Enhydrobacter sp.: one gene and its partners. The protein of the gene in region 2 interacts with the protein of the main gene of each other region in a pairwise test. Links are inferred from orthologs where the notes say so. Each region holds a gene or a part of one and is shown on either strand. Other genes may lie near its edges.

Evidence for each region. Proteins that work in one complex are often made in the same cells at the same time.
Region 1: the proteins of dnaE (region 2) and rplL interact in binary tests that used the Escherichia coli proteins (3 or more experiments, as listed by UniProt). The link is inferred for Enhydrobacter sp. from one-to-one orthologs.
Region 3: the proteins of dnaE (region 2) and dnaQ interact in binary tests that used the Escherichia coli proteins (3 or more experiments, as listed by UniProt). The link is inferred for Enhydrobacter sp. from one-to-one orthologs.

The regions. Positions count from the first base shown.
Region 1 is NZ_CP126889.1:608,370-611,223, reverse strand. It holds rplL (50S ribosomal protein L7/L12), read left to right. Parts: upstream 1-1,164; coding sequence 1,165-1,545; downstream 1,546-2,854. Other genes in the region: rpoB (DNA-directed RNA polymerase subunit beta), read left to right, coding at 1,731-2,854; rplJ (50S ribosomal protein L10), read left to right, coding at 587-1,111; rplA (50S ribosomal protein L1), read left to right, coding at 1-251. UniProt on the Escherichia coli protein: The binding site for several of the GTPase factors involved in protein synthesis (IF-2, EF-Tu, EF-G and RF3). Is thus essential for accurate translation.
Region 2 is NZ_CP126889.1:4,914,232-4,920,481, forward strand. The notes cover bases 1,395-5,372. They hold dnaE (DNA polymerase III subunit alpha), read right to left. Parts: upstream 5,042-5,372; coding sequence 1,595-5,041; downstream 1,395-1,594. Other genes in these bases: OJF58_RS24465 (DUF72 domain-containing protein), read right to left, coding at 1,395-1,598; OJF58_RS24475 (ABC transporter ATP-binding protein), read right to left, coding at 5,085-5,372. Outside these bases: rpsB (30S ribosomal protein S2), read right to left, coding at 1-360; more of OJF58_RS24465, read right to left, coding at 561-1,394; more of OJF58_RS24475, read right to left, coding at 5,373-5,765; OJF58_RS24480 (ABC transporter permease), read right to left, coding at 5,758-6,250. UniProt on the Escherichia coli protein: DNA polymerase III is a complex, multichain enzyme responsible for most of the replicative synthesis in bacteria. This DNA polymerase also exhibits 3' to 5' exonuclease activity. The alpha chain is the DNA polymerase catalytic subunit.
Region 3 is NZ_CP126889.1:1,837,088-1,839,946, forward strand. It holds dnaQ (DNA polymerase III subunit epsilon), read right to left. Parts: upstream 1,841-2,859; coding sequence 1,160-1,840; downstream 1-1,159. Other genes in the region: OJF58_RS09250 (gamma-glutamyl-gamma-aminobutyrate hydrolase family protein), read right to left, coding at 1-392; secB (protein-export chaperone SecB), read left to right, coding at 563-1,081; coaE (dephospho-CoA kinase), read right to left, coding at 1,869-2,531; OJF58_RS09270 (quinone oxidoreductase), read right to left, coding at 2,690-2,859. UniProt on the Escherichia coli protein: DNA polymerase III is a complex, multichain enzyme responsible for most of the replicative synthesis in bacteria. The epsilon subunit contain the editing function and is a proofreading 3'-5' exonuclease.

The sequences.
Region 1 (2,854 bases), 4.3 Mb from region 2 along the record:
CCGCGGCCGTGAAGGCGGCCAAGGCCGGCTCGATCGAGTTCCGCGCCGAGAAGGCCGGCATCGTCCATGCCGGCGTCGGCAAGGCCTCGTTCAGCGAGGAGGCGATCGCCGCCAACGTGAAGGCGCTGGTCAACGCGATCAGCCGCGCGCGACCGAGCGGCGCCAAGGGCACCTTCATCAAGAAGGTGTCGATCAGTTCGACCATGGGGCCGGGCATCAAGCTCGATCCCGCCACCGCGCTCGCGGGCTGAGCGCGGAGACCGGTCACGAGTTTCCGGCGTCGGCCGTCCCGGCTGGCGCTGGCAAGGAGGGAAGGAGCCGAGAGGCTTTCGACCTCCACCTGTCCGAGACCGCCGGTGCTTTCCGCCTTCGGGCGGAGCGTAAAGGGGAAACCCGCCAGCGCAGACGGGGGCAAGGGTATCGGCGCATGCATTCCTTTGCGAAGGCATGCGCGCGCACCCGAACTTCCGGGGCAGGCGAGCAGGGCCGCGAGGTCTCCGTTCGCTGAACCGCAAACGGAGGCTGCGTGGTCTTAACGCAGCCGGTTCGATCCGATCGTCGGGTCGGGCCTCAATTGGAGAAAGCCGTGAATCGTTCGGAGAAGGCCGAAGCGATCGCCGAGCTGAACCAGATCTTCAAGGACGCGAGCCTGATGGTGGTCACCCGCCAGTCCGGCCTCACCGTCCAGGAAGTGACGGACCTGCGTCGCAAGATGCGGGCGGCCGGTGCGAGCTACAAGGTCGCCAAGAACCGGCTCACGCTGCGTGCCCTCGAGGGCACGCCCTTCAAGGCGCTCGGGTCCTTGTTCACGGGTCCGACCGCCATCGCCTACTCCAAGGATCCGGTCGCGGCGGCGAAGGTCGTCGCGACCTTCGCCAAGGACAACGAGAAGCTCAGCATCGTCGGCGGTGCGCTGGGCGAGGAGACACTGGACGTCGCGGGCGTCCAGGCTCTCGCCACGCTGCCCTCCCTCGATGCTCTGCGGGCCCAGATCATCGGCCTTCTGCAGGCTCCGGCGACCAAGGTCGCGGGCGTGCTGCAGGCGCCGGCCGGTCAGGTCGCTCGGGTGTTCGGCGCTTACGGAGCCAAGGACGGCGCGAAGGCGGCGTGAGTCAATCTGTCGAAGTCACGATCAACGAAGTTCGGGTTATCAGGAGATAGACAATGGCCAATCTGGAAAAGCTGGTCGAGGAGCTCTCGACCCTGACGGTCCTCGAGGCCGCTCAGCTCAGCAAGCTGCTCGAGGAGAAGTGGGGCGTGAGCGCCGCCGCGCCGGTCGCTATCGCCGCGGCGCCGGGCGCTGCCGCCGCGGGCGCCGCTCCGGCGGAAGCCAAGGACGAGTTCACCGTCGTCCTGGCCGCAGCCGGCGACAAGAAGATCAACGTCATCAAGGCCGTGCGCGAGATCACCGGTCTCGGCCTCAAGGAGGCCAAGGACCTGGTCGAGGGCGCGCCCAAGCCGGTCAAGGAAGCGGTGCCGAAGGCCGATGCCGAGAAGCTCAAGGCCAAGCTCGAGGCCGAGGGCGCCAAGGTCGAGCTGAAGTAGCAATCTTTCCGGTCGGGCCGGCCTCTCCCGAGGTCGGCCCCATCGGGGCCTCTTCTCCGAGCGGATCCTGCGGGGTCCCTTCCGACAAGTGGCCCTCTGCAACGGATGGGGCAAGCGGCTGGCGGGCCGCGAGCTCCGAGAAAGCAGCGGGTGTTTCTCCGCCCTTGAACCTTCGAGGACGCAGGATGGCCACGGCCTTCAATACGCGCAAACGGATTCGTCGCTTCTTCGGCCACATCGAGTCCGTGGCGCCGATGCCCAACCTCATCGAGGTGCAGAAGAGCTCGTACGAGAGCTTCCTGCAGCGCATGACGCCGGCCGCCAAGCGCACGCAGAGCGGCCTTCAGGAAGTCTTCCGCTCGGTGTTTCCCATCAAGGACTTCGCCGAGCGCGCCAGCCTCGAGTTCGTGAAGTACGAGTTCGAGGAGCCGAAGTACGACGTCGAGGAATGCCAGCAGCGCGGCATCACCTACGCCGCGCCGCTCAAGGTGACGCTTCAGCTCGTCGTCTGGGACGTCGACGAGGAAGCCGGCTCGCGCTCGATCCGCGACATCAAGGAGCAGGACGTCTACATGGGCGACATGCCGCTCATGACCGACAACGGCACCTTCATCGTGAACGGCACCGAGCGCGTGATCGTGAGCCAGATGCACCGCTCGCCGGGCGTCTTCTTCGACCACGACAAGGGCAAGACCCACAGCTCGGGCAAGTACCTGTTCGCGGCGCGCATCATCCCCTATCGCGGCTCGTGGCTCGACTTCGAGTTCGACGCCAAGGACCTGATCCATGTCCGCATCGACCGTCGCCGCAAGATTCCGGTGACGACGCTGCTGCTCGCGCTCGACAACGATGCCACGGCCAAGAAGCGCGCATCCGCCGTCGCCAAGGGCCAGCAGCTCGACCCGGCCGAGGCGCAGGGCATGTCGCCGGAGGAGATCCTCGCCGCCTTCTACGGCCAGGTCGTCTACAAGCGCGACAAGGAAGGCTGGAACACGACCTTCGACGCCGAGGCGATGAAGGGGGTGAAGCTCACGCACGACCTCGTCAACGCCAAGACCGGCAAGACCGTGGCCGACGCCGGCGCCAAGATGACGCCGCGTCTGCTCGCCCGCCTCAAGGAGGCGGGACTGAAGGAGATCCGCGTGTCGCCCGAGGAGCTGATCGGCCGTTACGCCGCGCTCGACGTCATCAACGACAAGACGGGCGAGATCTATGTCGAGGCGGGCCAGGAGATCACGCAGGCCGTACTCGATCTGTTCGAGGAGAACGGCATCGACACGCTGCCGACGCTCGCCATCGATCATGCCAA
Region 2 (6,250 bases):
GTCGAGCTCGCGCAGACGCTTGATCGAGGCGGAGATGGTCTGCCAGTTGGTAATCATGCCGCCCAGCCAGCGATGGTTCACGTAGTACTGGCCGCAGCGCCGCGCCGCCTCGGCGACGCGATCAGCGGCCGCCGCCTTGGTGCCGACGAACAGCACGCGGCCGCCATTGGCCACCACCTGGCGTATCTGCTCCAATGCCTGCTCCAGGAGCGGCACGGTCTTGGTGAGGTCGATGATGTGGACCCCGTTGCGCACGCCGAACAGGTACGGCTTCATCTTGGGGTTCCAGCGCCGGGTGTGATGGCCGAAATGGACACCCGCTTCCAGCAACTGACGCATCGTGAAGGTCGGCATCGCCATGCCGTTTCTCCTTTTCCGGTTGAGCCTCCGCGGGCGCCGTCCCTGTTCGGGACACCGGAGCGAGCGGCGGGATATCTCCCCGTCGACCGCAAACCCGCGTGCGAAGTGGCGCGTTTCTAAGGGGGAACGTCCCGGAATGCAAGGTCGACGGTCGGATCGGCCAGTACGGTACTCCAATAATATTCGTGAATTACAATATATTACCCGATATTGTTGACATCGTTCCCGGGCTCGAGGCCGACGGCAATCGCCTTGGCCAGTTTCAGAAGCGACAGCGGCGCACTGCCTTCGGCCTTGTTGTTCGCGGTAATCCAGACCCTGCGGCCTGCCTTGAAGGCCCTTCGGGCCATACGCGCGAGAATTCGGCGCGTCTCCGGATCCTCGTCGACAAGCCGGTCGAACGGCTCGTAGCGCTGCCTCGCGCTCTGATAGAGAAAGCCCCGGTGCAGGTTCCAGCGCACCACCAGATCGCCGGGCCCATCGCCGTCGAGCGCCCCGAGCGCCGTCTCCTGACGCTCCACCTCCGGCATCCGGTCGTGCAGGCCCACGCAATAGCGCACGCCGGCATCGCGCAGCATGCGTATCAGCCGCGGCGTCAGAAGCTCGCCGTTGCGCAGTTCCAGGGCGTAGATCGGCCGCTCGCCGCCGAGCTCCTTCGGGAGGGCGGCGAAGAAAGCCGCCAGTCGCTCGATCAGCGCCGGCCCTTCCTCGACCAGGCTTCGCGGCAGCGGCGACACCTGGAATACCAGCGGTCCCGCCTTCGCCTCCAGTCCTTCAATGCAGGGCACGACGAACTCGCGAGCGGCGATCGCCGGGTCGAGGAAGTGTGGGTTGGGCACCCTGCCCCGCCCCTCCTCGTCACGCACCACGGCATCGCAGACGAGCGCCGGTGCCTTGATCACGAAGCTGAAGTCGTCCGGCACCTGGGTGGCATAGCGGGTGTACTCGATGGTCGTGATCGGCGCGTAGAAGGTTCGATCGAGACTGACGGTACGCAGAAGCGGAATCCGGGCATAGGCCGCCAGGCCCTGCTTGCTGAGCGCCGTCTGGGGATGGAGACCTTCGTAGACCAGTCCGCGCCAGCCGGGGAAGAACCACGACGAGGTGCCGAGCCGAATGCCCGGCGGCAGGGTCGGCGCCTGCAGAAGCGGCGACTCCCGGGACGGCTGCACCTCGGCCGCAGCCGATTTCGACCGCTTCGGCGTGGATTGCTCGAACAGGCCGGGCTGGCGGCTCAAATCTCCTCCACCTGCGCGACCCCCGGCAGGCTGCCGATGGCGTCACGCAGGCCGCCCGCGACCGAGTAGCTGCCGGGCAGGACCACCTCGGCCTCGGCCTCCTCCGTCACCGGCACCACGAGCGTCACCCGGCCGCGGCCGCGCTTCCCGTCGAGATGCTTGCGCAGGGCGTCGAGCGCCGCCGGATCGGAGATCACGATGCGCAGGCCGGCCGCGGCATGGGCCACCGCCTCCTCGAGCTTCTCCACCGATTGGGCCATCAGCTTGACCTGCTCGCCGTCCAACCGGCCGTCAGCCGACACCAGGATCGCCTGGCCGGCCTCGAGGAGCTGGCGCTTGCTGCTCAGCACCTCGCTGAAGCAGGTGAGCTCGAACGCCCCCGACTGGTCCGAGCATTGCACGAAGGCGAAGCGGTTGCCCTTGGCCGACACGCGTTCCATGCGATCGATCACCGTGCCGGCGAGCCTGATGCGCCCGGGCACGCCGCGCGCCAGCAAGGCCGGCAAATCGGCCGCCCGCACCACGCCCAGTCGCTGCAGGCTGCGCTCGTAGGCCGCCAGCGGATGCGAAGAAAGGTAGAAGCCGATCGCCGAGAACTCGTGCTGCAGACGCTCCATGGGAGCCCAGTCCGGGACCTTCGGCAGCGGCGGGCGACGCTGCGCCGTGTCGTCACCGAACAGGTTGTTCTGGCTGCTGCCGCGGGCCTCGTGGGTAGCCTGCGAATGGCGCAGCAGCGCCTCGATGGCGCCGAAGGTCTGAGCCCGGTTCCTGTTCAGCGTGTCGAAGGCGCCTGCCTTCACCAGACTTTCGACCAGGCGCTTGTTCAGCACCCGCTGGTCCAGCCGCTCGGCGACGTCGAACAGGTCCTTGAACGGTCCGCTGGCCTCGCGCTCGGCGACCAGCCGAGCCATGGCGTCGCGGCCGACACCCTTGATTGCCGCCAGGGCATAGCGGATCGCCTTCCTGCCGTCGGCCGTCGCCTCGACCGTGAACTCGGCCGAGGAGCGGGTGACGTCCGGCGGCAGCAGCTCGATGCCGAGCTTGTCGAGGTCGCGGCGGTAGCCGTTCAGCTTCTCGACGTTGCCCATGTCGAGCGTCATCGTCGCGGCGAAGAATTCCACCGGATGATTGGCCTTGAGATAGGCGGTCTGGTAGCACACCAGCGCGTAGGCTGCGGCATGGCTCTTGTTGAAGCCGTAGCCGGCGAACTTGTCGACCTGGTCGAAGATCGAGGAGGCCTTGTCCTTCTTGACGCCGTTCTTCTCCGCGCCCTCGATGAAGGTGGCGCGCTGGGCGTCCATCTCCGACTTGATCTTCTTGCCCATGGCACGGCGCAGAAGATCGGCGCCGCCCAGCGTGTAGCCGCTCAGCACCTGGGCGATCTGCATCACCTGCTCCTGGTAGATCATGATGCCGTAGGTCTCCTTCAGGATTCCTTCCAGCAGCGGGTGCAGGTAGTCGGGCGTCTCCTCGCCGTGCTTGCGCTTGATGTAGCTCGGGATGTTCTCCATCGGCCCTGGGCGATAGAGCGCGACGACGGCGATGATGTCCTCGAAGCGGTCCGGCTTCAGCTTGCGCAGGACATCGCGCATCCCGTTGCCTTCGAGCTGGAACACCCCCGATCCGTCGCCGCGGGCCAGTAGCTCGAAGGTCTTGCGGTCGTCGAGCGGCAGCTTGGCGATGTCGATCCTGTCGCGGCCGATCAGGTCGCAGGCCTTCTCGATGACGGTGAGCGTCTTGAGGCCGAGGAAATCGAACTTCACCAGGCCTGCCGTCTCGACCCACTTCATATTGAACTGGGTGGCAGGCAGGGACTCCTTGTTGTCGGTGTCGCGGTAGAGGGGCACCAGCTCGTCGAGCGGCCGGTCGCCGATCACCACGCCGGCCGCGTGCGTCGAGGCATTGCGGTAGAGACCTTCGAGCTGCAGCGCGAGGTCGATCAGGCGCCTGATCTCCTCGTCGGCCTCGTATTGGTCCTTGAGGAGCTGCTCGGTCTCCAGCGCCTTGGCGAGCGTGACCGGATTGGCCGGATTGTTCGGCACCAGCTTGCAGATGCGGTCGACCTGGCCGTAGGGCATGCCGAGCACCCGTCCGACGTCGCGCAGCACCGCACGCGCCTGCAGCTTGCCAAAGGTGATGATGGCGGCGACGCGATCGTGGCCGTACTCGTCCCGCACGTAACGGATGACGCGGTCGCGCTTGTCCTGGCAGAAATCGATGTCGAAGTCCGGCATCGACACGCGCTCGGGATTGAGAAAACGTTCGAACAGCAGGCCCCAGCGCAGCGGGTCGAGGTCGGTGATCTTGAGCGACCACGCGACCAGGGAGCCCGCACCGGAGCCGCGGCCTGGCCCGACCGGCACGTCGTGGTCCTTGGCCCACTGGATGAAATCGGCCACGATCAGGAAGTAGCCGGCGAAGCCCATCTTCTCGATCATGTCGAGTTCGTAGGCGAGCCGCTCCCCGTACTTCTCGAAGTCGATGTGCGGCGCAAGCCGCCCCAGCCGCCTGAGCTCGTCGAGCCCCGAGCGCGCCAGCGCCCGCAACGCTTCGCCTTCCGAGCGTCCCTGGAGCTTGGTGTAGCTCGGCAGGATCGGCTTGCGCGGCGCCGGCATATAGGCGCAGCGCCGGGCCACGACGAGGGTGTTGTCGCACGCTTCCGGCAGGTCGGCGAACAGCCTGCGCATCTCTTCCGCCGACTTGAAGTAGTGCTCGGGCGTAAGCCGGCGGCGGTTGGGATCGTCGATATGCGCTCCCTGCTCGATGCAGAGCAGTACGTCGTGCGCCTCGTGCATCGCCGCCTTGGGGAAATGCACATCGTTGGTGGCGACGAGCGGCAGCCCCTTGTCGTAGGCGAGGTCGATGAGCGGGTCCTCGATGCGCCGTTCGGCCTCCTCGCCATGCCGCTGCAGCTCGATATAGAGCCGCGCCTCGAACATCTTCTGCAGGCGCTCGAGCTGATGCGCCGCCGCCGGCGCCTGTCCCGCCGCCAGCAGGCGGCCCAGCGCGCTCCCGATGCTGCCGGTCAGGGCGATCAAGCCGTCGGTGTGGCCTTCCAGCTCTTCCAGCGGCAGGGCCGACAGCGAGCCGGTCTTGAAGTCGAGATGAGCGCGGCTCACCAGCCGCATCAGGTTGACGTAGCCCGCTTCGCTCTGGACCAGCAGCGTCAGCCAATCGACGGACGGCAGCTTTGCGGCCGCGGCGATGCCGCCCTCCTCGGCCCGGCGGATCGCGAGGTCGCAGCCGATGATCGGCTGGACGCCGTTGCTGGCGGCGTACTGCGAGAACTCCAGGGCGCCGAACAGGTTGTTGCGGTCGGTGACGGCGACCGCGGGCATCGCGTTCTCCTTTGCGAGCGCGACGATCTTGTCGACCTTGTTGGCGCCCTCGGTGAGCGAATAGGCGGATCGGACCTTGAGATGGACGAAATCGGCGATGGGCACGGTCCACTATTGCGCCTGAACCTTGTGGAAAGCGAGGCGCACTTCAGGTCAGCACGCCGTCCTTCAGATGCACCGTGCGGTCCATGCGGGCGGCCAGTTCGGGATTGTGGGTGGCTATCAGCGCCCCCATGCCCGTCTCCCGCACCAGCGTCAGCAACTGCCGGAAGACCGTGTCCGAGGTCCCCGAGTCGAGATTGCCGGTAGGCTCGTCGGCCAGCAGCACGCGCGGCGCATTGGCGACGGCCCGGGCGATGGCGACGCGCTGCTGCTCGCCCCCGGAAAGGCGGCCCGGCCGGTGGTCGGCGCGGTCATTGAGCTGCACCATGGCCAGGAGCTCGGCCGCCCGCAGCCGCGCCTGGCTGCGCGGCAGGCCGTTCAGCATCTGCGGCAACATCACGTTCTCGAGGGCCGAGAACTCCGGCAGCAGATGGTGATACTGGTAGACGAAGCCGAGGAACTTGCGGCGCAGCGCGGTGCGCGGGCCGTCGGCGAAACCCTGCACCGACCGGCCGTCGATGATCACATCCCCCGCGTCGGGCCGCTCCAGCAGGCCCGCGATATGCAGCAGGGTCGACTTGCCGCTGCCCGACTGGCCGACAAGCGCCACGATCTCGCCGGCGTGCAGGTCGAGCGTGACACCGCGCAGGACCTCGAGACGGCGATCGCCCTGGATGAACGTACGCACGATTCCGTGCAGGGAAAGCAGGCCGGCGCCTTCACTCATGACGGAGCCCTTCAACCGGTTCGATTTGGGTGCTGCGCCACGCGGGATAGGCGGCCGCCGCGAGCGACAGCAGGATCGCCACCAGAACAATAGACAGAACTTCCAGCGGCTGCACGCGCACCGGCATGGAGGTGATGAAATCGACCTCCGCACCGCCCGAGCCGGCGGCCCCTGTCAACGCGGTCAGCAGCCGCCCGATCGCGGGCATGTTGGCGCAGACCAGCAGGCCGAGCGCGGTGCCGGCCACCGTTCCGATCACGCCGACTCCGGCCGCCGCCATGAAAAAGGCACGGACGATGGTGCCGGTGCCCGCCCCCATGGTGCGCAAAATGGAGATGCTGCCGCGCTTCACCCGCACCAGCATAGTGAAGCTCGCCACCACGTTCATGGCCGCCACCAGGACGATCAGGCTGAGGATGATGAACATCATCACGCGCTCGACCTGGAGCGCGCCGACGAAACGCGCATTGAGGCTTTGCCAGTCG
Region 3 (2,859 bases), 3.1 Mb from region 2 along the record:
ATCGCGACGTTCACCTCCTGCAGGCCGCGGCAGATCGCGAACAGCGGCACGGCGTGGCTGACGGCATGACGGATGAGCGGCAGCGTCGTCGCATCGCGCGCCGCGTCGTGCGCCGTCCCCTCGCGGCTCGGCATGCCGCCATAGTGACGCGGCTCGACGTTGGACGGGCTGCCGGTCAGCAGTACGCCATCGAGCATGTCGAGGAGACGGTCGAGCGCCTCGGTCATTGGCCGGTCCTCGGCAAATTCGCCACCAAAGGCTGGAATCAGTACCGGCAGGCCGCCGACGGCCCGAATTGCCGCCTGGACGTACTTGTCGCCGACGGTGTGATGCCAGCCGCCTCGGCCATTCTCCTTGAGACAGGCGGTCACACCGACCAGGGGACGCAACAACGAGCCGTTCATAGCCTTGCCAAGCTGCGCTAGACGTGAAGTCTTATTTTCATCGACGGGCTTTGCCTTGGCAATTGCCTCAAATCGTCTCTGCCCGCGTCTTGTGCAGTGCAGCCTTGCGTGGTACCCGCCGGCCACCCCCCTTTTGCCTCCAGCAGCGAAAGAACCCGATGACGACGACTCCGCCGCCCGCTCCCGGTCCTACCGACTCCCAGCCTCAGCAGCAGGTCAACCCGCTCACCGTGCACGGCCAGTACATCAAGGACCTGAGCTTCGAGAATCCGCGCGCGCCGCAGAGCCTGATCGAGCAAAAGCAGCCGCAGCTCACGCTCAATGTCAACGTGTCGACGCGCCAGTTCGAGGCCAAAACCTTCGAGGTTGTGCTGAACCTCGAGGCGAGCGCGCATACACCGGAGAAAGAGCCGCTGTTCATGCTCGAGCTCGTCTATGCCGGCACCGTCACACTGGGCGAGGTGCCGCAGGAGGCATTCGGCCCGCTGCTGCTGATCGAGACCCCGCGGCTGCTTTTCCCTTTCGCCCGCGCCATCGTCGCCAATGCGACGCGCGAGGCGGGCTTCCCGCCGCTCAACATCGCTCCCGTCGACTTCGTGGCACTCTATCGCCAGCAGCTCGAGGCCGCCGGCGGGCAACTGCCGGGCATTCCCGGCGGGCCGGTGGGCCACGCTTGATTCGATGCTCGTGGGACCGCGGGCTTCCAGCCCGCTCATGAGCGCGCAGGATGCGCGCGGTCCCAGAATGAGGTCGGCTCAGGCGGTCTGAAGCCAGATCGCGTCCTTGAGCTTCTTCACGAACGCGGCATGCGCCGCGAGTTCGGCGGCGCTCGGCGCGTGCGGGCGCGCCGGCCGCACCGTCACGCTGGCTGCGACCACCAGGCTGGTGACCGTGGCGGCGACCTCGGGGGCAAGGCCGAGATCGCGCTGCCGGCCGCCGCTCAGCTCGAGATAGACCTCGGCCAGAAGCTCGGAGTCGAGCAGCGCGCCATGCTTTGTGCGGCTGGAATTGTCGATGCCGAATCGCTCGCAGAGCGCGTCGAGGCTGGCACGCTGGCCGGGAAACTTGCGGCGCGCCATCGAAACCGTGTCGACATAGGCATTCAGGAGCTTCGGCCTGCCGACCCTCTCCAGCTCGGCGTTGAGGAAGCCGATATCGAACTGGGCGTTGTGAATCACGAGCTGCGCGTCGCCGATGAATTCCAGGAATTCCTCGACGCGCTCGGCGAACAGGGGCTTGTCGGCCAGGAACTCGTCGGTCAGGCCATGCACGTCCTGCGCGCCCGTCGGCATGATCATTTCCGGATTGAAGTAGGCGTGGAATGTCTTGCCGGTGGCCACCGTATTGAAGAGCTCGATGCAGCCCAGCTCGACGATGCGATGACCGGCCAAAGGGTCGAGGCCGGTCGTCTCCGTATCCAGAACGATCTCGCGCATGCCCGATCCTTATTAGCGGCAAGCGCGGTCAGACGCGACGGGCGCGCGCCAATCTGGCTGTGAATTTCTCCCGCCACGGATCGGGCGGCCAGCATCGGCCCGGGCGCTTCCTGAGCGCCGCCACGGCCTTGACCAGCGCCGCCCGGGTTGGTGCCAGGCCAAGGCCGGTGGGGACGACGACCGTAGCAAGGCGGCGCTTGACGTGATCAGGTACCTGCTGGCGGAGGATGCCGGCAAATTTCTCCTGGGTCATGCCGGGCCGGTCGAGCACGCGCTGCCGCTGCAGGAAAGCAGGTGCCGACACCACCAACGTGGCATCCACACGACGCTCGCCGCATCCTTCGAACAACAGCGGGATGTCGAGCACGACCAGCGGAACGCCGCGCCGGGCCGCCCGCTTCAGGAACGCGCGCTGTCTTTGCGCCACCAGCGGATGCACGATCGCTTCGAGCTTGCGCAGCGCCGCCTTGTCGCCGAACACACGCGCCCCCAGCGCCTGACGGTCGAGCACGCCGCCTTTCACCACGCCGGGAAAAGCCGCCTCGATCGGAGGCAGCGCCGGTCCGCCCGGTGCCTGCAGCGCATGGACGGCCGCATCGGCGTCGTAGACCGGCACTCCCAGCTCGCGCAGCATCCTGGCTGCGGTCGATTTGCCCATGCCGATCGAGCCGGTCAGGCCAACGATCACCATACGACTTCGCCCGTCAGAGGAAAGATTGCGCCACTGGAGTGGCGCGCTCCCCTGAGCGCTCATCGGAGCGCGCAACTCCAGTTGCGCCTGCCCTGAGGCCTGCCGAAGGGCTCATGCGGTGTGGCGACCGTATTCCAATGAAGTGTCGGGCAGGTCTTTCAAGGCACCAGGATCGTCTGGCCGGTGGTCTTGCGGTTTTCGAGGTCGATATGGGCCTGTCCCGCCTCGCCGAGCGGATAGCGCTGGTCGATCGAGATCTTGACCTTGCCGCTTTTCACCATCCTGAACAGCGAGTTCGCCGAGGCCTCGAGCTCCTTGCGGGTCGAGG